Regions from separate parts of the Georgenia sp. AZ-5 genome, predicted to be linked through region 3. Evidence: riboswitches for the same ligand, from Rfam matches in the RefSeq annotation. Region 3 holds a riboswitch; each other region holds the start of a gene.
The links. A riboswitch is a leader RNA that binds a small molecule or an ion and turns the genes downstream of it on or off. The one in region 3 is predicted to bind thiamine pyrophosphate.
Positions count from the first base shown of each region.

Region 1: it holds a riboswitch for thiamine pyrophosphate, as region 3 does, so the genes downstream of both, ACF0H8_RS01255 (YkoF family thiamine/hydroxymethylpyrimidine-binding protein) here and ACF0H8_RS03645 (thiamine ABC transporter substrate binding subunit) in region 3, are expected to answer to the same signal.
Region 2: it holds a riboswitch for thiamine pyrophosphate, as region 3 does, so the genes downstream of both, thiM (hydroxyethylthiazole kinase) here and ACF0H8_RS03645 (thiamine ABC transporter substrate binding subunit) in region 3, are expected to answer to the same signal.

Region 1 covers NZ_JBINOU010000001.1:255,703-262,099, reverse strand. The annotation lists gene ACF0H8_RS01275 (ABC transporter ATP-binding protein) at 1-549, shown strand, start outside; gene rlmC (23S rRNA (uracil(747)-C(5))-methyltransferase RlmC) at 674-1,852, shown strand; gene ACF0H8_RS01265 (SDR family oxidoreductase) at 1,810-2,037, opposite strand; gene ACF0H8_RS01260 (hypothetical protein) at 2,037-2,330, opposite strand; TPP riboswitch at 2,561-2,668, shown strand; gene ACF0H8_RS01255 (YkoF family thiamine/hydroxymethylpyrimidine-binding protein) at 2,723-3,385, shown strand; gene ACF0H8_RS01250 (ECF transporter S component) at 3,400-4,008, shown strand; gene ACF0H8_RS01245 (ABC transporter ATP-binding protein) at 4,059-5,882, shown strand; gene ACF0H8_RS01240 (energy-coupling factor transporter transmembrane component T family protein) at 5,879-6,397, shown strand, end outside.
Region 2 covers NZ_JBINOU010000001.1:3,954,848-3,961,244, forward strand. The annotation lists gene ACF0H8_RS18350 (IS1380 family transposase) at 35-1,417, opposite strand; gene ACF0H8_RS18355 (DUF4242 domain-containing protein) at 1,778-2,020, opposite strand; gene ACF0H8_RS18360 (thiamine phosphate synthase) at 2,217-2,876, opposite strand; gene thiM (hydroxyethylthiazole kinase) at 2,893-3,720, opposite strand; TPP riboswitch at 3,712-3,809, opposite strand; TPP riboswitch at 3,901-4,014, shown strand; gene ACF0H8_RS18370 (ECF transporter S component) at 4,064-4,669, shown strand; gene ACF0H8_RS18375 (ABC transporter ATP-binding protein) at 4,671-6,248, shown strand; partial or broken gene ACF0H8_RS18380 (energy-coupling factor transporter transmembrane component T family protein) at 6,245-6,397, shown strand, end outside.
Region 3 covers NZ_JBINOU010000001.1:755,066-761,462, reverse strand. The annotation lists gene ACF0H8_RS03650 (ABC transporter permease) at 1-597, opposite strand, end outside; gene ACF0H8_RS03645 (thiamine ABC transporter substrate binding subunit) at 599-1,684, opposite strand; TPP riboswitch at 1,746-1,850, opposite strand; gene ACF0H8_RS03640 (DUF4235 domain-containing protein) at 2,277-2,543, opposite strand; gene mnhG (monovalent cation/H(+) antiporter subunit G) at 2,654-3,061, opposite strand; gene ACF0H8_RS03630 (monovalent cation/H+ antiporter complex subunit F) at 3,058-3,645, opposite strand; gene ACF0H8_RS03625 (Na+/H+ antiporter subunit E) at 3,642-4,238, opposite strand; gene ACF0H8_RS03620 (Na+/H+ antiporter subunit D) at 4,238-5,911, opposite strand; gene ACF0H8_RS03615 (Na(+)/H(+) antiporter subunit C) at 5,908-6,397, opposite strand, start outside.

The DNA of each region.
Region 1 (6,397 bases), 500 kb from region 3:
GTCGCCCGCGTGTTCCAGGACCCGATGGCCGGCACCGCCCCGCACATGACCATCGAGGAGAACCTCGCCATGGCCTACGAGCGGGGCAAGGGCCGGGGCCTGCGCCGGGGCGTCACGGCCGCCAAGCGGCAGCTCTTCGCCCGCGAGCTGGCCACCCTCGAGCTCGGCCTGGAGTCGCGCCTGAAGGCGAAGGTCGGCATGCTCTCCGGCGGTCAGCGCCAGGCCCTGTCGCTGCTCATGGCCACCTTCAGCGAGCCCAAGATCCTGCTGCTGGACGAGCACACCGCCGCCCTGGACCCCCAGCGCGCGGCGCTCGTGGCCCGGCTGACGGCGGAGGCCGTGGAGCGCCACCACCTCACCACGCTCATGGTCACCCACAACATGGCCCAGGCCCTCGAGCTGGGCACCCGGCTGGTGATGATGCACGAGGGCCGGATCATCCTCGACCTCGACGCCGCCACCAAGGCCCGCACCACCGTGCCGGACCTGCTGCACGAGTTCGAGAAGATCAAGGGCGCAGGGCTCGACGACCGGACGATGCTGCAGTAGCCATCTTTCGCGCTTCCGCGTCCATCCCGTCGGATGATCGCGAGGAGAGCCTCATTTTTCGTGACCGAGGCCTCGTCCGGTATTTCTTCTCGCCGACCGGGCGCGGAAATACGCTTGCTGGCTGATGCAATGCTCCTACTTCGACGCCGACCGGTGCCGCTCGTGCACCCTGCTGGGGCGCAGCTACGCCGACCAGCTGGCCGGCAAGGAGGAGCACTGCCGCACCCTGCTGGCCGACTTCCCCGCCCTGGAGTGGCTGCCGCCGGTGGCGAGCCGGGAGTCGGGCTTCCGCAACAAGGCCAAGATGGCCGTGGCCGGCACGGCCGAGGACCCGCAGCTGGGCATCCTCGACGGCGGCGGCCGCGGCGTGGACCTGCGCGAGTGCGGGCTGTACCCGGCGAGCCTGCACGCCACGTTCCCCGTGCTCGCCGAGTTCGTCGGGCGGGCCAGGCTCACGCCCTACGACGTGCCGCGCCGGCGCGGCCAGCTGAAGAACCTGCTCGTCACCGAGTCGCCCGACGGCGAGCTCATGGTCCGCTTCGTGCTGCGCACGGACGAGTCGGTCGTGCGGATCCGCAAGCACCTGCCGTGGCTGCGCCAGGCGCTGCCGAAGCTGGCGGTCGCCTCGGCCAACATCCTCCCCGAGCACAAGGCGGTCCTGGAGGGCGAGCGCGAGATCGTGCTGACCGACCAGCAGACCCTGCGGATGGGCGTCGACGGCGTCGACCTGCACCTGCGCCCGCAGAGCTTCTTCCAGACCAACACCGACGTCGCCGCGGCCCTGTACCGCCAGGCGCGGGCCTGGGTGGACGAGCTCGCGCCCGCCTCGCTGTGGGACCTCTACTGCGGCGTCGGCGGCTTCGCGCTGCACTGCGCCGACGGCGACCGCAACGTCACCGGCATCGAGGTGAGCCGGGAGGCCATCGCCTCCGCCGAGCTGACCCGGGCGCAGGCCGGCCTCGGTCGGGTGCGCTTCGAGGCCGGGGACGCGACGGCGTTCGCGCTCGCCGCAGAGCAGGCGCCGGAGCTGGTCATCGTCAACCCGCCGCGGCGGGGCATCGGCCCCGACCTGGCGGGCTGGCTGGAGTCGTCCTCGGTCCGGTCGGTGATCTACTCCAGCTGCAACGCGGTGTCGCTGGCGCGCGACCTCGCCGCCATGCCGTCGCTGAGGCCGCGGCGCGCACGGGTGCTCGACATGTTCCCGCAGACCGCGCACTACGAGGCGCTGGTGCTGCTCGAGCGGGCGCCCGGCGGGGCGGGTCAGAGGCCGCCGGCGACACGTACGACGGCGCCGCTGACGTAGGCGGCCTCCGCGCTCAGCAGCCAGCCGATGGCGGGGCTGATCTCCTCCGGCTCGCCGGGCCGGCCGAACGGGATGCGTGAGGCGACGCGCGTCGCGCGGCGGGGATCGCCCGCCGCGGCGTGGATGTCCGTGCGCACCGTCCCCGGTGCGACCGCGTTGACCCGGATGCCGTCCGCGGCGAGCATCACCGCGCCGGCAGTCGCCAGGCAGTGGCCTCCTCCAGCTCCAGCAAGGACTCGGCCTCGGTCCAGGTGAGGCCCCCGGACGCGGCCCACTCGGCGATCAGCTCAAACCGCTCGTCGGGGTCCAGCTCCCGGGCGGCGGCAGCTTCGGCCCGCGAGTAGGCGCGGAGCACCTGGTGCATGTGCTGCACGACGTACGGGGCGGACGTGTCGGACGCCGCGCCGTGGTCCAGCCGGTCACGCACCCACGCGGTCCAGTCGGACAGCGCTGACTGGAACAAGGCCTTGAACACCATGCCTCCCACCGGTGACGAAGAACCGAGGGCGCCGGTGACCTCACTCAGGAGCGGAACTCGCGACTCCTTCCGTCCCTATGGTCGCGCTCGTGCCCGGACCCCGGCCAGAACCTGCGGGCGTGAACTGCGCTGCATTCGTCGCCGGCCTCACGCCATCGGAGGACGCGGACCCGGCGCGGTCTCACCTGGCGAACCGGCCATTGACCCGTGGGCGGTCAGGAGTAACTTCGGCCGCACCCCCGGGGAGCGCTGAGGAGCGCTGAGAGTGCGGACAGTCCGCAGACCCGTATACCTGATCCGGTTCGTACCGGCGTAGGGAGCAGGGCATCCGCCCGACGCACGTGCGTCGTCGGCGGGTCTCGAGGTACCCGCGGGCCCGAGAAGGGACCGTGATGAGCACCAAGCTCGAAGAACTGACCGACACCGGCGCCACGCCGGATCAGCTCGGCATCGGGATGCGGCTGAGCATCCACCCCCACTGCGACGACTTCGTCGAGGTCATCCTCGGCGCCCTCGCCGACGCCGAGGCCGCCGGCCTCACCGAGGGCCTGGTGATCGACACCGACGAGGTGAGCACCTACGTCGGCGCCCGCACCGCTCCGGCCGAGCAGCGCCTCGCCGCCTACCTCACCGCCGTCGTCGCCGCGGCCTCGCGCCGCTCGGGCGGCGGGCACGTCGTCGCCCACGTGCTGCTCTCCCGTGGCTGCCCGGGCGAGGTGTCCTGCGACCTCGCGGTCACCGGGCTGCCCGACCCGGCACCCGTGCAGCTCGAGCGCACCGGCATCCGCGCCGCCGCCCAGTGGTCGCTCTACCCGCTGCTCGACGGCGGCTCCGACGCCGGTGACCACATGGCCCACATCGAGGCCGCGATCGCCTCGGCCCGCCGGCGCGGCACCACGACGAGCCCGGCGCACTACGCCACTAAGCTCACCGGTGACGTCGCCGACGTCCTGGCGACCGCCGTCGACGCCTGGGCGCAGGTCGGCGCCCACGTGCCGCACGTGGTCACGCACCTGACCGTCTCCGTGGGCTCCCCGAGCCCGGTCGAGGCGTGAGGGAGGAGCGCGCCATGAACGACACCACCGCCGCCGTCGCCCCCGCCCGCCCGCGCTGGGCCATGAAGGACCTCGTCCTCATGGTCGTCCTCGGCGTCGTCTTCGGCTTCGCCTACTGGGCCCTCGTGCAGGCCTGGAACGGGCTGAGCATCCTCATGGGCCCCGCCGGGGACCTCTCCCAGCACCTGCTGCTCGGCGGCTGGCTGCTGGTGGCACCCATCGCCGTCGCCATCATCCGCCGCCCCCTCGCGGGGGTGATCGCCGAGGTCATCGCCTCGGTCGTCGAGGTGGTCTTCCTCGGCTCCCCGGTCGGGCCGCTGCTGCTCGTCGCCGCCGCCATCCAGGGCGCGGGCAGCGAGCTGCCCTTCGCGCTCACCCGCTACCGCCGGTTCGGCTGGGGCGTCTACGCCGTCTCCGGCCTGCTCGGCGCCGGCCTGGTGTTCTTCTACTCCGCGTTCCGCGCCGGCTGGTACGGCCAGGACATCTTCGCCCTGCGCCTGGTGCTGCAGTGCCTCTCCGGCATCGTCCTCGGCGGCCTGCTGGCCAAGGTGATCGTCGACGCCCTGGCACGCACCGGCGTCGTCGACAACTTCGCCATCGGCCGGGCCCCGGGCCGGTCGTGAGCCGGGCCCAGGCGGCCCCGCGAGCGGCGGGGGCGGGCACCGGGCCGGTCGTGGAGCTCCGCGACGTCTCGGTGACCTTCCCCCGCCGCGCGGAGCCGGTGCTGCGCGGGGTGTCCCTGGCCCTGGCGCCCGGGGAGCAGGTGGTCGTGCTCGGCGCCTCCGGCTCGGGCAAGTCCACCGTGCTGCACGCCATCACCGGGGTGGTGCCGCACACCGTGAGCGCCACCGTCACCGGCACGGTCACCGTGGGTCCGACGACGGCGGCCACGCCCGTCGTCGAGCGGTCCCGGCACCTGGGCGTCCTCGCGCAGGACCCCGCGGCCGCTGTGTGCCTGCCCGGGGTGGAGCAGGAGCTGGCCCTGCCGCTGGAGAACCACGCCGCCGACCCCGCGACCATCGGCCCGCGCATCGGCGCCGCGCTCGACGCCGTGGGCGCCGGCGCCCTGCGGGGCCGGGTCACCGCCACGCTCTCCGGCGGGGAGTCCCAGCGGGTCGCCCTGGCCGCCGCCCTGGTGACCGAGCCGGAGGTGCTGCTGCTGGACGAGCCGACGTCGATGCTGGACCCGGCGGGCGTCACCGCCGTCCGCGGCGCCCTCGACCGGGCGGTCCGGCGGTACGGCCCGGCGGTGGTGCTGGTCGAGCACCGCCTCGACGAGTGGGCCGGCCCGGCCGGGATCGCCGGGCTGCCCGCCCGGGCGCTCGCCCTGGGAGAGGCCGGGGAGGTGCTCGCCGACGGTCCGACCGCCGTCGTGCTGCGCGAGCACGCCGACGAGCTCCACGCCGCCGGGTGCTGGCTGCCCCTGGACGCCGAGCTGCTCGCCCTCACCGGCGCCGAGGGCGGGCTGGCGGCGCCGGCGAACACCGAGCTGCTGCGTGCGCTCGCGGCGGAGGCGGCCCAGCCGCCCGGGGCGCCGGGCGTGCCCGGTGCCCAGGGGGTATCCGGCGCCGGCGGGCCCGCGCACGACGGCGGAGCCCCGCTGCTCGCCGCCCGCGGGCTCGCGGTGGGCCGGGCGGAGCCGGCGGCGCGGCGCACCCGCCGGCGCCGGCAGGCGGCCCCGCCCGCGCCGGCGCTGCTGTCCGGCATCGAGCTGGCCGTTCGACCGGGCGAGGCGGTCGCCCTGCTCGGCGCCAACGGCGTCGGGAAGTCCACCCTGCTGCTCACGCTGGCCGGCCTGCTGGCGCCGCTCGGCGGGCGGGTCGAGGGCGCGCGTCCGGGGCTGGTGTTCCAGAACGCCGAGCACCAGTTCCTCGCCAGCACCGTGCGGGACGAGATCGCCCACGGGCTCCCGGCCGCCGTCGCCGGGGACGTGGTGGCGCGTCAGCTGCGCCGCCACCGGCTCGAGCACCTGGCCGGGCAGAACCCCTTCCGGCTCTCGGGCGGGGAGAAGCGCCGGCTCAGCCTGGCCGCGATGATCGCGCACGAGCGCCCGGTGCTGCTGGCCGACGAGCCCACCCTCGGCCTGGACCGGCGGGACACCATCGCCACCGCGGCGACGCTGCGGGAGGTGGCGACCGGCGGCGGCGCCGTCGTGCTCTCCAGCCACGACCTGCGCACCGTCGCCGGGCTCGCCGACCGCGTCGTCGTCCTCGGGGAGGGCGGCGTGCTCGCCGACGGGCCGACCGCGGAGGTGCTGCGCGACGGCGAGGTGCTCGCCCGGGCCGGGCTCACGCTGCCGCCGCTCGTGGCGTGGCTGCTCGAGCACCTCCCCGGCCCCGCCGTCGGGCACGTGCTGCGGCGGCTCGACGATGCGGTCCCGGCGGCACGGCCTCGCGGCGCACGGGCGGCGGCGCCATCCGCGGTGGAGGTTCCGGCGCCGGGTTCGCCGGCGGATCCGGCGGCGACGGCGTCGCACTCCCGGGCGGTGGCCCGGTGAGCGCCCTGACGGCCGCGCCGGTCGTGGACTCGCCCTTGGCCCGGCGCAACCCCACCGTGAAGCTGGCGCTGCTGACCCTCGTCTCCCTCGTCGCCGTCTTCCTCCTCGACCCGCTCACGCCCGCGGTGCTCTACCTGCTGGCGCTTGCCGCCGTGACGGCGTCGCTGCGGGTGCCACTGCGCACCCTGGCGGCGGCGCACGTGCCGTTCGTCGCGTTCGCGCTCGGGGTCCTGGTGGTCAACGCCCTCGCCCGGCCGGGCGTGGTGCTGTGGCAGGCCGGGCTGCTGCGGGTGACCGAGGAGGGGCTCGCCGTGGGCGCGGCGCTGGCCGCCCGCACCCTGCTCGTCGGCGTGCTGGCGATCGGGTTCCTGCTCTCCACCGACGGCGTGGCCCTCATGACGAGCCTGCACCAGAACGCCCGCCTGGGCGCCCGGGTAACCTACGCGATCCTCGCCGGCTACCGGATGCTCCAGGAGATGCCGCGGGAGTGGAGCACCATCCGGCACGCCCATGCG
Region 2 (6,397 bases), 3.2 Mb from region 3:
GAGGTCCTTTAGGTCGGAGGGGCAGGGTCGGCGGTCAGCCGAAGGCGGTGCGTATCCGGCTCCAGCCGGTGGCGATCGCGGTGGCCCAGCGCCAGGTGGCGTCGATGCGCAGCCGTGTCTGCCGGGCGGCTTTGGTGATGCGGGCGGCGACGTGCAGGACGCGGTAGCGGAAGGCGGCGATCTCGCACCTGGCCAGCGCGGGGTCGCCTGGGAAGGCGATGAGCTTGGTCCAGGCGATCAGGTCGGTGGCCATCAGGACGACCTCGAGCCAGGCGTTGTTCTCGTTCCAGGCCCGGCACGGCAGGTTCCGGAGCCCGGTGGCCTTGGCCTGGCGGATGCGGTCCTCGACGCGGGCGTGCTGACGGTGCCGTAGTTCGAGGCCGGCGATCTGCCCGGGGACGACGCCGGGTGGGGTGTCGGTGAGGAACGCGGTGATCCGCATGCCGTCGACGTCGGTGAAGGTCAGCTGCGCCCCGGGATGGGGCCGTTCCTTGCGCAGGATCAACCGGGAGCCCTCGGGCCAGGCCGTCAGGTCGACGGTGTCGGTGACTTCGGCGACCCAGGCGCCCTCGCGCAGCCCGTCGGTCTCGATGGCCCGGTGCCAGCACCGCTCGGGGATGGCGTCGACGATGTCCTTGATCCGGAAGTCCACGGGGAACCCGAAGGAGAACCCCACCCCCTTCTCGCGGCACGCGGCGGCGAACGTGTGGGTGGCGCCGGCGGAGTCCGACCGGGCCAGCACCCGCGGACCGTCCGCCTCGCCGGGGCGGGGCCGGGCATGCTCGGGCAGCGCGGCCAGCGCCATCTGGAGCACGGCGACGTGGTCGGCGGCAGTGTTCGACCCGGCGTTGCCCTTGCGCAGCAGCCCAGCGAGTGCCTCCCCGCCAGCGATCTCCGGGCGGTCGAGGAAGGCCAGCAGCGGGTGGAATCCGAAGGTGCGCTTCCAGGTCGCGGCGGCGTTCTCCTTCTCCGAGTGCGCGATGGTGATCGTGGCGTCGAAGTCGATCCGCAACTCCTCGGAAAGGTCCGGGCCCGCCCCGGCGGCCCACGCCCGCTCCCGGGCCGCCGCCCGGGCCGCGCGCACCGCGGGCAGGTGGTCGGCGTCGACCCGGTCCAACACCCGCCACACCGTCGGCATCGAGGCCACCGGCCCGAAGACGTCCTGCCGGTCCCCGAGGACGGCGATCCCGCTGATCGCGTCCGCGCCGTCGGCGACCGCGACCGCCAGATCGGTCAGCACCCGCCCCGGCGCGTGCATCGGCACCCCCCGGTAGGTGTCCAGCAGCGCGCCGTCCACCGCCTGGACCAGGCCGGTGTACCCGGCCAGCTCCCGCAGCATCCCCACCCCGGCGTGGGACACGACGCCCTCGCCGTCCGCGCTGACCTTCAACCGTCGCAGCGACCCGTTACGCTTCACCCGGAAAGTGCCTCTCTGGAGCGACTACCTGGACTCTCGACAAGCCCAAGTTTTCCGCACCAGACGGGCACTTTCCGCTATCCCGGCACCGTGTCATCAGCGACCGGCGTGAAAGGCCGAGGCTAGGTGCGCGGTGCGCGGCCGTATGCACAGCCGCCCCACGGCAGGGGCCCGCCGGACGGCACAGCAAACGCCACTTCGAACTGCGCCGGCTGCTCGACGGCGTTACCACCACGGCCGTCGGCCCCTCGACCCAGCCGCTCCCGTCCCGAGGGGCCGCAAACCAATGGCCCCCGCCGTGGATCCGCCTTCCTGCGACGTGCTCATTGCCAAGCCTTCGACCCCTCGGCGGGGGCGGTCTCAGCTGCGCTCCTCGACCACGTAGATCTCATTCGGTCCAGCGCCCGTGGTCTCGACGTGCACACGAGCCGCCGACTCGGCGTCCGGCGCGTCGACGAGGCACTGGACAACCTTGGCATCCCGGCTCACCCAGTACCTGAGGAACCTCACCCCGTGCTGGTCCTGCGCGGCGAGGTCCGCCTGGTGCGCCTCGGCGATCTGCTGGTCGCTCGGCATCTCGCCTTCGAACTTGTGCGTATCCATGAGGAGCGGCATCGAGTCGCCCCCTTCCGTGGTCGATCGACGCTACGCCTGTCGCCCACGCAGCGCCACGGTCACGGTTGACGCCGCGGCCGCGGGCGCCCGCCCACGACGGCTGACAGGCGTCTCGCATCCTTGGCAATGAGACGGCCCGGCGGTGAGACGCCTTCAATGGCCTTCATAGCTCAATAGCGGTTGTTTACTCGCGCTGACTGGCGACAGACGGGCGCCAGATCGACCACGACTGCGGGGATGGTTCAGCTATCCCCGGGCGTCGTGGAGCTCGAGACGCGGAGGAGCCCTGCCGGGGGAACCGGGGACGCCCGACCCCGCGGAGGTGCTGAGGTTCTTCACCCAGCCGCCGCAGTCCCTCAGACGGGCCACGCTTCTTGTCGGCCTGCGGCGTCCCAGAACATCCACTCGTACTGGGCGGCGCGGCGGAACGCCGCGTGCATGCGGCCGGCCGTCGCCTCCCCGGTGTCGGTGGGCGAGCCGGTCGACGATTCTCCGGGCGGTGCGGCTGGACTCGGTGCGCCTCGCGGACGTCCATGTCGCCCTGGCCGACATGGGCGCCGTCGGCCCCGATCGCCTCGACCAGGTCGGCCCGGTCGTTGATAAGCAGGGGCACGCCGGTCCCCGCGAGAGCCGCGCGCACCGCGCGGCCGAGCGCGACGAGCTCGGCGTCGGTGGCGGCGGGGTCGCGCAGCTGGACGGTGGTCACGCCGGCGGCGACGGCGGCCGCGACCGTGGCGGGCACGCCGGCCTCGCCGCACAGGGCGGTGTCGGTGACGAGGTAGAGGGACAGATCGAGCCGGGGGCGGCATGCGGGCGCACGCCGACCCGGCAGGGTGGTGGTCACGATGCTTGCTCCGGGGTCAGGAGAGGCGGGCGCGCTCGGTCAGTGCGGCGGGGGTGAGCAGGGCGAGCTCGTCGAGCAGGGCGACGGCGAAGCTGCCCGGCCCGCGGCTGCGCCCGGCGGCGGCCTCGGCGGCCACGGTGAGGGTGGCCGTGGCGGCCGTGGCCGCCAGCAGCGGGTCCTCCACCACGGGGCAGAAGGCGGCCATGAGGGCGCCGAGCGCGCAGCCCGCGCCGGTGACCTGGGTGAGCAGCTCTGTGCCGTTGCCGACTCGCACCACCCGCGCTCCGTCGGTGAGGTGGTCGACCGCGCCGCTGACGGCCACCACGGTGCCGTGCTCGCGGGCCAGCTCCGCGGCCGTGGGCAGCGCCGCCTCCGGGGTGTGCTCGCTGTCGGCGCCCTTGCCGCCCTGCCCGCCCGCCAGGCCGAGGATCTCCGAGGCGTTGCCGCGAATGACCGCAGGGGCCGAGCGGGACAGCAGGTCCAGCGCGACCCGGGTACGCCACGGCAGGCCGCCGGCACCGACGGGGTCGAGCACCCACGGTGTGCCCGCGCCGGCCGCGCCGGTGACCGCGTGCGCCATAGCGGCCACGGTCTCGTGCTGGGGTGTGCCGAGGTTGACGAGCACGCCGTGGGCGACGGCGGCGAAGGCGCCGGCCTCGTCGGGGTTGTCCACCATGGCGGGGCTGGTGCCGACGGCGAGCAGGACGTTGGCAGTCCACTGCGCGACGACGATGTTGGTCATGCACTGCACGAGCGGCGGGCGCTCGCGCAGCCGGGCCAGGGCGGCGCCCAGGTGCTCCGGCGCGATGTGGTGGTCGGACAGGGTGCTGGAAGGTGCGGACATCCGCGACGTTCCCTTCGCTAGTACGAACTAGATCAGGTTCAACGGGTGTGCTCTCAGCCGTGCGATGCACGGCACCCCGCGTCGGTAGTCACCCTACGCCCGCCCGGACGGCGGCCGAGATCGCCGGCGCGCGACGCCCGGACGGCCGCCCGGTGCCGCGGTGTAGCATCCGGCACGCAAGAGATGCGACAGGGGAGCGCCGCCGCGTGCGGTGGGCGCTGAGAGTGCGGCCAACCGCAGACCCTCGAACCTGATCCGGTTAGTACCGGCGAAGGGAGTCGAGTTCTCGGGGTGCCGGCGCGTGCCGGGACCTTCCCCTCCTGAGGAGCAGGAGGACCTTTCCGTGAGCGTTTCCACCTCGACCGCACGCGCCACCAGCTGGCGCGTGGTCGACATCGTCGTGGCCTCCGTGGTGGCGGTAGCCGTCGGGGTCGTCTTCTGGGGGTGGTCCGCCGGCTACGCCGGCGTCGCCGCCGCCACCGCGGCCTTCCCCCCGCTCGCCGGGCTCTACGGCGGCGGCTGGCTCATCGCCGGCGTGATCGGCGGCCTCATCGTCCGCAAGCCCGGCGCGGCCCTGTACTGCGAGCTGCTGGCCGCCGTGGTCGAGGGCTTCCTCGGCACGCACTTCGGCTGGACCGTCGTGATCTCCGGCCTCATCCAGGGCGCCGCCGCGGAGGTGGTGTTCGCGGCCTTCCGCTACCGGCGCTGGAACCTGCCCGTGGCGCTGCTGGCGGGCGCCGTCGCCGGCATCGCGATGGGGACGAGCGAGAACGTCCTGTACAACGTCGCCTGGGCATCGCAGTGGAAGGTCGTCTACGTGATCCTCGCGGCCGTCTCCGGGACGGTCCTCGCCGGCCTGCTGTCCTGGCTGGCCGTCCGCGCGCTGGCCCGCACCGGCGTGCTCACCGGTCTCGCGTCGCGCGACGCTGCGGCCGAGCGGGCGCTCTAGAGTGCCGCGCGCCGCGGCGGCCGGCGTCCGGCCGGCCGCGATCAGCGCCGCCGGGTGGGGGTGGCAACACGCCGGCCGGTCCCGCCCGGCGCTGCGGAACCTCGACCTCGAGATCCGGCCCGGGGAACGGGTCCTCCTCCTCGGCGCCTCCGGGGCCGGCAAGTCGACCCTGCTGCACGCCATGGCGGGGGTCCTCGGGGAGGACGATGGGCACGCCCAGTCGGGCCGGCTGCTCCTCGACGGCCGGCCCGCGGCGGACCAGCGCGGGCGGGCGGGCCTGGTGCAGCAGGACCCGGAGACCCAGGTGGTCCTCTCCCGCGTCGGCGACGACGTTGCGTTCGGGGCCGAGAACTTGGCCGTGCCGCGCGAGGAGATCTGGGACCGCGTGGCCGAGAGCCTGGCAGCGGTCGGCCTCCACCTGCCGCTGGACCACCCCACCGCCGCCCTGTCCGGCGGCCAGAAGCAGCGCCTCGCCCTGGCCGGGGTCCTCGCCATGCGCCCCGGCGCCCTGCTGCTGGACGAGCCGACCGCGAACCTCGACCCGGCCGGGGTGCTGCAGGTGCGCGACGCGGTCACCCGTGCGCTCGAGCGCACCGGCGCGACCCTGGTGGTCGTCGAGCACCGCGTCGCCGTGTGGGCAGACGTCGTCGACCGGGTCGTCGTGCTCACCCCCGACGGGGTGCTCGTCGACGGCGCCCCGCGGCAGGTGCTGACCCGTGCCCGGGCGCAGCTCGTCGGGGCCGGGATCTGGGTGCCCGGCCATGTCCCGGCGGTGCGGCCGCGCGCCGTCACCGCGGAGGGCTCTCCGGTGCTGCTCTCGGCCCATGACCTGGCGGTCTCCCGGGAGCCGGTCCGCCGTCGGCACCCGGCCGCGCCGGTGGCCGCGGGCATCGAGGCGCAGGTGCGTCAGGGCTGCGCGCTGAGCGTGACGGGCCCCAACGGCGTAGGAAAGTCCACCCTGGCCCTCACCCTGGCCGGCCTGCTGCCCGCCCGCGGCGGCTCGCTGGTCGCCGGGCCGCTGCTGCGCGAGCACGGCCCCGTCGGCGGCCAGGTCGCCGGGCCCACGCCGTCCGCCTGGAGCTCGGCCGAGCTGATCACTCGCATCGGCACCGTCTTCCAGAACCCGGAGCACCAGTTCGTCACCGGCCGCGTGCACGACGAGCTGGCCTTCGGCCCCCGGCAGCTCGCCCGGACCACGTCCCGGTGGCACCGGCGGGACGTCCCGCGCGACGGCGCCGCCCTCGGGGGCAGGGTCGACGAGCTGATGGAGCGACTGAGGTTGACACACCTCAGCGAGGCGAACCCCTTCACCCTGTCCGTCGGGGAGAAACGCCGGCTGTCCGTGGCCACGGTCCTCGCCGCACGGCCGGCCGTCCTGGTGCTGGACGAACCGACCTTCGGCCAGGACGCCACCACCTGGCGCGAGCTCGCGTCCCTGCTCACCGAGCTGCTGGACGCGGGCACCGCGGCCGTGTGCGTCACGCACGACGCCGAGTTCACCGCGGCGCTCGGCGGGGACCGCCTGCACCTCGCGCCCCGGGACGCGGCGGACCCGGCGCCGGTGCCGGAGGCGGCATGAGCGCCATTACCGAATCCTCGCCCTCCGCCCCCCGGGCGGCCGACCCGCCGAGTCGTGGCGCGGTGCCCCTGCTGTCCCGGGCCAATCCGCTGTCCAAGCTCGGCGCCGCGCTCGCCCTCACCGCCGCCATGGTGCTCACCGTGGACTGG
Region 3 (6,397 bases):
CCGCTCCCACATCCCCCCCACGGTGCGCACGACCACGGAGTAGTTGAAGAACACCAGGGCGAGCACGATCGCGGTCATGGTGCCGTCCAGGCCGAGGAAGCCCAGCGGCCCGCCCTCGCCCAGCAGGGAGCGGAACGCGACCCCGACGACGACCGTCGGCAGCACGAAGGGGATGGTCACGAACGCGCGGACCGCGCCGCGGCCGCGGAAGCGGCACCGGTAGAGCAGGTACGCGCCGGGCAGCCCGAGCAGCAGCGAGAGCGCCGTGCCCAGGGTGGCCTGGGCCAGGGTCTGCCCCAGGATCCGCCAGGTCCGCGGCCGGGAGAAGACTTCGGCGAACCCGCCCAGGTCGAGCTCGCCGCCCGGGAGGAAGCCCCGGCCGACGAGGGTGAGCACGGGCCACAGGAAGAAGGTGCCCAGGAAGAGCAGCGGGATCCCCGCCGCCAGGCCCCAGGCCGCCCAGCGGGCCACGCGCCGCCGTCGCGCGCGCGTCCCACCCCGGACGGTCGGCGGGGCGGCCGGGCGCGCGCCGGCCCCGCCCAGCCGCCCGGGCCGGGACGGCCGGGCGGCGGGTGCGGGCGGGGCGGGCGCGGTCATGTCAGCCGATCACCGTCTCGGTCCAGGCGGCGATCCACTCCTCTCGGTGCGCGCTGATGTCCGCGGGCGCGACCTCGAAGGGCTTCTCGGCGAGCGGGGCGAACTCCAGCCAGGACCCCGGCAGCGGCACCTGGTTGTCCACCGGGTACATGTACATCTGCCCCGGGATGTCGGCCTGGACCTCCTCGGACAGCAGGAAGTCGACGAAGGCCCGCGCGCCCTCGGGGTTCTGCGCGCCCTCGAGGACGCCGGCGTACTCCACCTGGCGGAAACAGGTGTCGAGCAGCGCGCCCGTGCGCGGCTCGGCGCCGTCCTCGGGCACCTCGGCGGCGGGCGAGGAGGCGTACGAGACCACCAGCGGCCGCGGCCCGGCGCCCTCGGAGCCGGAGAAGTCGACGTAGTAGGCGTCCGACCAGCCCTCGACGACCTTCACGCCGTTGTCCCGCAGCTGCTGCCAGTACTGCTGCCAGCCGTCCGGCCCGAAGGCGCCGACCGTGGCCAGCAGGAAGGCCAGGCCCGGGGACGACGTCGCGGGGTTGGTGACCACCAGGAGGTCCTTGTAGGCGGGGTCGGCCAGGTCCTGCAGCGTCGCGGGCTCGGGGATGCCCGCGTCGGCGAACCACTGGTGGTCGACGTTGACGCAGACGTCCCCCATGTCCACCGGCGTCAGCGACCCGGCGTCGTCGACCGCGTAGTCGCGGGCCGACGGCGGGAGCGCCGGGGAGCTGTAGGGCTCGAGAACCCCCTCGTCGATGGCCCTTGCGGCGAAGGAGTTGTCGATCCCGAAGACCACGTCGCCCAGCGGGGAGTCCTTGGTGAGGATGAGCTGGTTGACGAGGGCACCGCCGTCGCCGGGCGCGACGAACGTGAGGTCGTAGCCGGACTCGGCCTCGAACATCTCGATGAGCTCTTCGGTGAGGGCGAAGGAGTCGTGCGTGACGACGGTGAGCTCGCCGCCCTCGGCGCCGCCCGCGTCGGCGGCGCCGTCCCCCTCACCGGCCAGGCTGCACCCGGCGAGCGTGAGGGACGCGGCCGCCAGGCCCGCGACGTACGGGCGCGGCGCGCGCCCTCTGGTCCTGCTGGTCAAGGCTCCTCCTCGTACTCCAGGAGGGCCCACCGCCGCCCCGCACGTCGCGGCGCGACGGCAGGGAGAGACAATCCCGACTTCCTTCGCCGGTGCTAACCGGTGCAGGTTCGAGGGTCTGCGGCTGTCCGCACTCTCAGCGCCCCGCGGCGCTCCCCTGTCGTTCGCTGGCGAGCCTACACGCCCGGGCACGGCGCCAGCGAGCCCGCCCGCGCCGGAGCGCCCACGCAGGGTCCGAGAGCGTGCGGACCGTACGCCCGGTGCGACGAAGTGGGGCCCCCGCCACCACCCGAACGCCCCAGAACGTCACACTCGCCGTCTGGCGCCAGGCGTCAGCCGTCCAATGCGACGAAGTGGGCCCCCGCCACCACCCGAACGCCCCAGAACGTCACACTCGCCGTCTGGCGCCAGGCGTCAGCCGTCCAATGCGACGAAGCGGGGCCCCCGCCACCACCCGAACGCCCCAGAACGTCACACTCGCCGTCTGGCGCCAGCCGTCCAATGCGACGAAGCGGGGCCCCCGCCACCACCCGAAGGCCCCAGAACGTCATACTCGCGGAACCAGCCGGAGGCATAAACGGGGACGGGGAGAGCGTCAGGCGTTCCTCTTGACGTCCTGCGCGCCGGGGCCGCGGTACCACTTCGACGCGCCGCGCACGGCGAGCTGCCTGGTGAGCCCGACGAGCGCCCCGGAGACGGCGGCGAAGGTGAGGACCTCCCAGAGCTTCACGCCGGGGTCGTCCGGGTCGTGCGGCGGCTCGTGGCCCGTGACGGCCTTCCACCCGAGGTCGAGCACCTTGTTCGTGACGAGGCCCGCCACGAGCAGCGCGCCCGTGCTGACCACCCGGTAACCCATCTCCATCGCCTGCTCCATCCTCTCGGCTGCGCTCGCGCGCCTGGCTCGATCATGCCGGATAGCCGTGGGCGGCGCAGGGCAGGCGCCGGCCGTGGACTTGCGAGGGGAAGCGCCGCTCAGGCGCGGGGTGCGCCGTCCGGGCCGCCGCCGTCCGCCGCCTCGGCCTCGGCCAGCCGGCGGGAGGCGTCGAGGTCATCGGTGAGCTCGTCGAGCACGAGCGTGGCGGGGTCGACCTTGCCCGTGCGGTAGCCGGCCCGGCCCACCATGTGGGCGGAGATGGGCGCCGTCACGAGCTGGAACGCCACCACGAGCACGAGCGTCCAGCCCACCACGGGGTTGCGCACGATGAGGGCCGTGCCCGCCATCATCAGCACCAGCCCCAGCACCTGCGGCTTGGTGGCGGCGTGCATCCGCGAGAACAGGTCGTGGAAGAAGTTCACCGCGAAGGCCGCCACGAGGGTGAGGGTCGAGCCGAGGAGCAGGCACACGGCCCCGAGCACGTCCGCCACGTCGGTCCAGCTCATCGCCGTCCTCCTCCCGGTCGGGGGTCCTCGCCGGGTCGGGCACCAGGCCCGCCCGGTCCGCCACCCGTGTCGCCGGGAGGGGCGTCCCGGCCGGCGCCGAGGCCCGCCGCCGGGGACGCCGGCCCGCCTGCCGCGGCCGGCTCCGGCGCCCCTTCGGGGTGCGCGAGCCTGACGCCGGCGCCGTCGGCCCCGGCGTCGGGCGCCGGCACGTCCTCGCGGGTCCGGGCGGCGTCGGGGTCGTGCACCGGGGCGGCCTCGTCGTCCATGACGTTCTCCCTCGCCAGCAGCTCGCGCATCTCCTCCTTGGTGAGGATGCGCGCCTCCTCGGCGCGCTCGACGGCGACGAACCGGGCGATGGTCACGGACCCGACGAACCCGACGATCGCGAGCACGACCAGCACGGGCACCAGGTCGGTCCTCCCGGTACGGGCGGAGATGACCGCCACGGAGCCGAGCACCGCGGCGGTGATGACGTCGAGCGCCGCCACGCGGTCGAGCATGCTGGGGCCGCGCTCCATGCGCACGAGGGCGATCACGGCTGCCAGCGCGAGGACGATCGTGCAGTACGCGTAGACGGCGGTCATCGGCCCTCCGCCCCCTCGGTGGTGAGCCGCCCCGCCCGCGGCGATGAGCCGGGGACGTAGCCGGCGTCGATGAGCTGGTCGCGCGAGGCGAAGGCCCGCAGGATGCGCTCCTCCTGGTCCAGCACGATGCGGTGGGCGTTCTCGAGCCCGCCGGCCAGCTCGACGTCGAACACGTGAATGTACAGCGTGCCGGTCAGGCGGTGCGCCTCCACCACGATGGAGCCGGGGACCAGCGAGGTCATTCCCGCCGTCGCGGTGAGATAGCTGTCCGAGTGACCGCGCAGCCGCACGCGGATGACGGCGCCGCGGGGCTGCCGGCGGAGCACCGCCATGCCGGCGATCTGCAGCGATGCGACGACGACGTCGTAGGCGAACCTGACCACGAGCCGCACCACGCCCCACGGGCGGAAGCGGCCGTCGAACGGGGCGCGCGGCAGCGGCGCGACGGTGGTGACGAACAGCGCCACCCCGAGGCCCGCGACGGCGTTGGCCATGGTGATGTCGCCCCACAGCAGCACCCACACGGCGGTGAGCCACGCGAGCATGCCCCACGACGCCCGCGGCCAGCGGCGGCGGCGTCCCGAGTCGGTCATCACGTCCCTCCTCCCCCGGTGGCGGCGGCATCGCCGGTCGCCGGTGCGCCGGTCGCCGGTGCAGCCGTGGCCGGTGCGCCGGTCGCCCGTTCGCCCGTGGCGGGCGCGCCGGTGGCCGGCGCCTCCTTCGGGTCGCCCCGCTCGCCCTCCTCGGCCACCTCCGGCGACTGCCCCGTGCCGCGGCCGCCCTCGGGCAGCACGGCGGAGATGTACGGGGAGCGGGCCAGCAGGTCGCGGGCGGCGCGGTCCGTGTAGGTGTAGAGCGGGCCGGCCAGCGCGGCCAGCACCAGGGAGAACGCGACCAGGGCGCCGGCGGAGCCCACCATCGCGCGCGGCAGCGTCGTCTCCGGCAGCGGCTCGGGCGCCGGCTGCCAGAACGCCATGTTCCAGGTCTTGGCGATGGCGTACAGGGTGAGCAGGGAGGTCACCAGGCCGCTGGCGATGAGGGCGTAGTCCAGCCCGGCCCCCTCCTGCGCCGCGGCCTGCACCAGGCCGGTCTTGCCGAGGAACCCGGTCATCGGCGGGATGCCTGCAAGGTTCATGGCGGGCACGAAGAACAGGACCGCGAGCAGCGGGGCCACGCGGGCGAGCGAGCCCAGCCGGGCCAGCGACGTCGTGCCTCCGCGGCGCTCGATGAGACCCGCGACGAGGAACAGCGAGGTCTGGACGGTGATGTGGTGGGCCACGTAGAAGATCGCGGACGACAGCCCGGCCACGGTTCCCATGGCGACGCCCCAGATCATGAACCCGATGTGGCTGACCAGGGTGAAGGAGAGCAGCCGCTTGACGTCCTCCTGCGCGACGGCGCCGAGGATGCCGATGACCATGGTGGCCAGGGCCACCCACATCAGCAGGTCGTCGAGCCGCCCGTCGGGGAAGAGCAGCACCTGGGTCCGGATGATCGCGTAGACGCCGACCTTCGTCAGCAGGCCGGCGAACACGGCGGTGACGGGCGCCGGGGCGGTGGGGTAGGAGTCGGGCAGCCACGCCGAGAGCGGGAAGATCGCGGCCTTGATGCCGAACGCCACCAGCAGCATCAGCTGCAGCGCCAGCTGCGTGCCCTCCCCCACCTCGGGCAGGCGCAGGGCGAGCTGCGCCATGTTCATCGTCCCGGTGGCCGCGTAGATCAGCGCCAGGGCGACGAGGAAGATGACCGAGCTGATGAGCGAGACGACCACGTAGATCGTCCCGGCGCGCACACGCTCGCGGGTCCCGCTCAGCGTGATGAGCACGAAGCTCGCGGCCAGCAGGATCTCGAAGCCCACGTAGAGGTTGAACAGGTCGCCCGAGAGGAAGGCGTTGGACACCCCCGCGGACAGCACCAGGAACGTGGGGTGGTAGATCGCCAGCGGCGCGCCGCCGTCCCCGTCGGCAAGGCCCTGGGCGAGGGAGTACGCGAGCACCGCCAGGGTCACCGTCACGGAGACGACCAGCATGAGGGCGGAGAGCCGGTCGGCCACGAGGGAGATGCCCACCGGCGCGGCCCACCCGCCCACGTCGACGACGATCGGGCCGGAGTTGACCATCACCAGCAGCGCGACCGCGATGACCAGCACCACCGAGAGCGTGGCGACCGAGACGATCCCCTGGAGCCGGCGGTAGCGGGCGAGCGCGAGCGCGGCGCCGGCCCCGAACAGGGGCAGCGCGATCGGCAGGGCGACGAGCCAGCTCATCGGGCCTCCTCGTCGTCGGCGGCCACGGCCGCCGGGTGGTGCCCGCGGTCGGCGTGCTCCTGCTGGTCCTCCTCGGCGGTGGCCGTCTCGTCCCGGATGACGGCGGCCTCCTGCGCCAGGCTGGTGCCGGCGTCGTCGGTGGCGCGCTCGGAGAGCTCGTCGCGCGCGGCGCGGCGGGCGATGCGGCGGTCCTCGAGGTCGTCCTGCACCTCGTCGTGGCCGTTGAGCTGCCAGGACCGGTACGCCATGGCGAGCACGAACGCCGTCATGCCCAGGGTGATCACGATGGCGGTGAGCACCATGGCCTGCGGCAGCGGGTCGGACATGTCCTCCGGCGCCGTCTCGCCCAAGATCGGCGGTCCGCCGGCCCGGCCGCCGGCGACCAGCATCAGCACGTTGACCCCGTTGGAGATGAGCGCGATGCCGATGATGACGCGAGAGAGCGACCGCTCCAGGACGAGGTACACGCCGGTGCCGACCAGCACG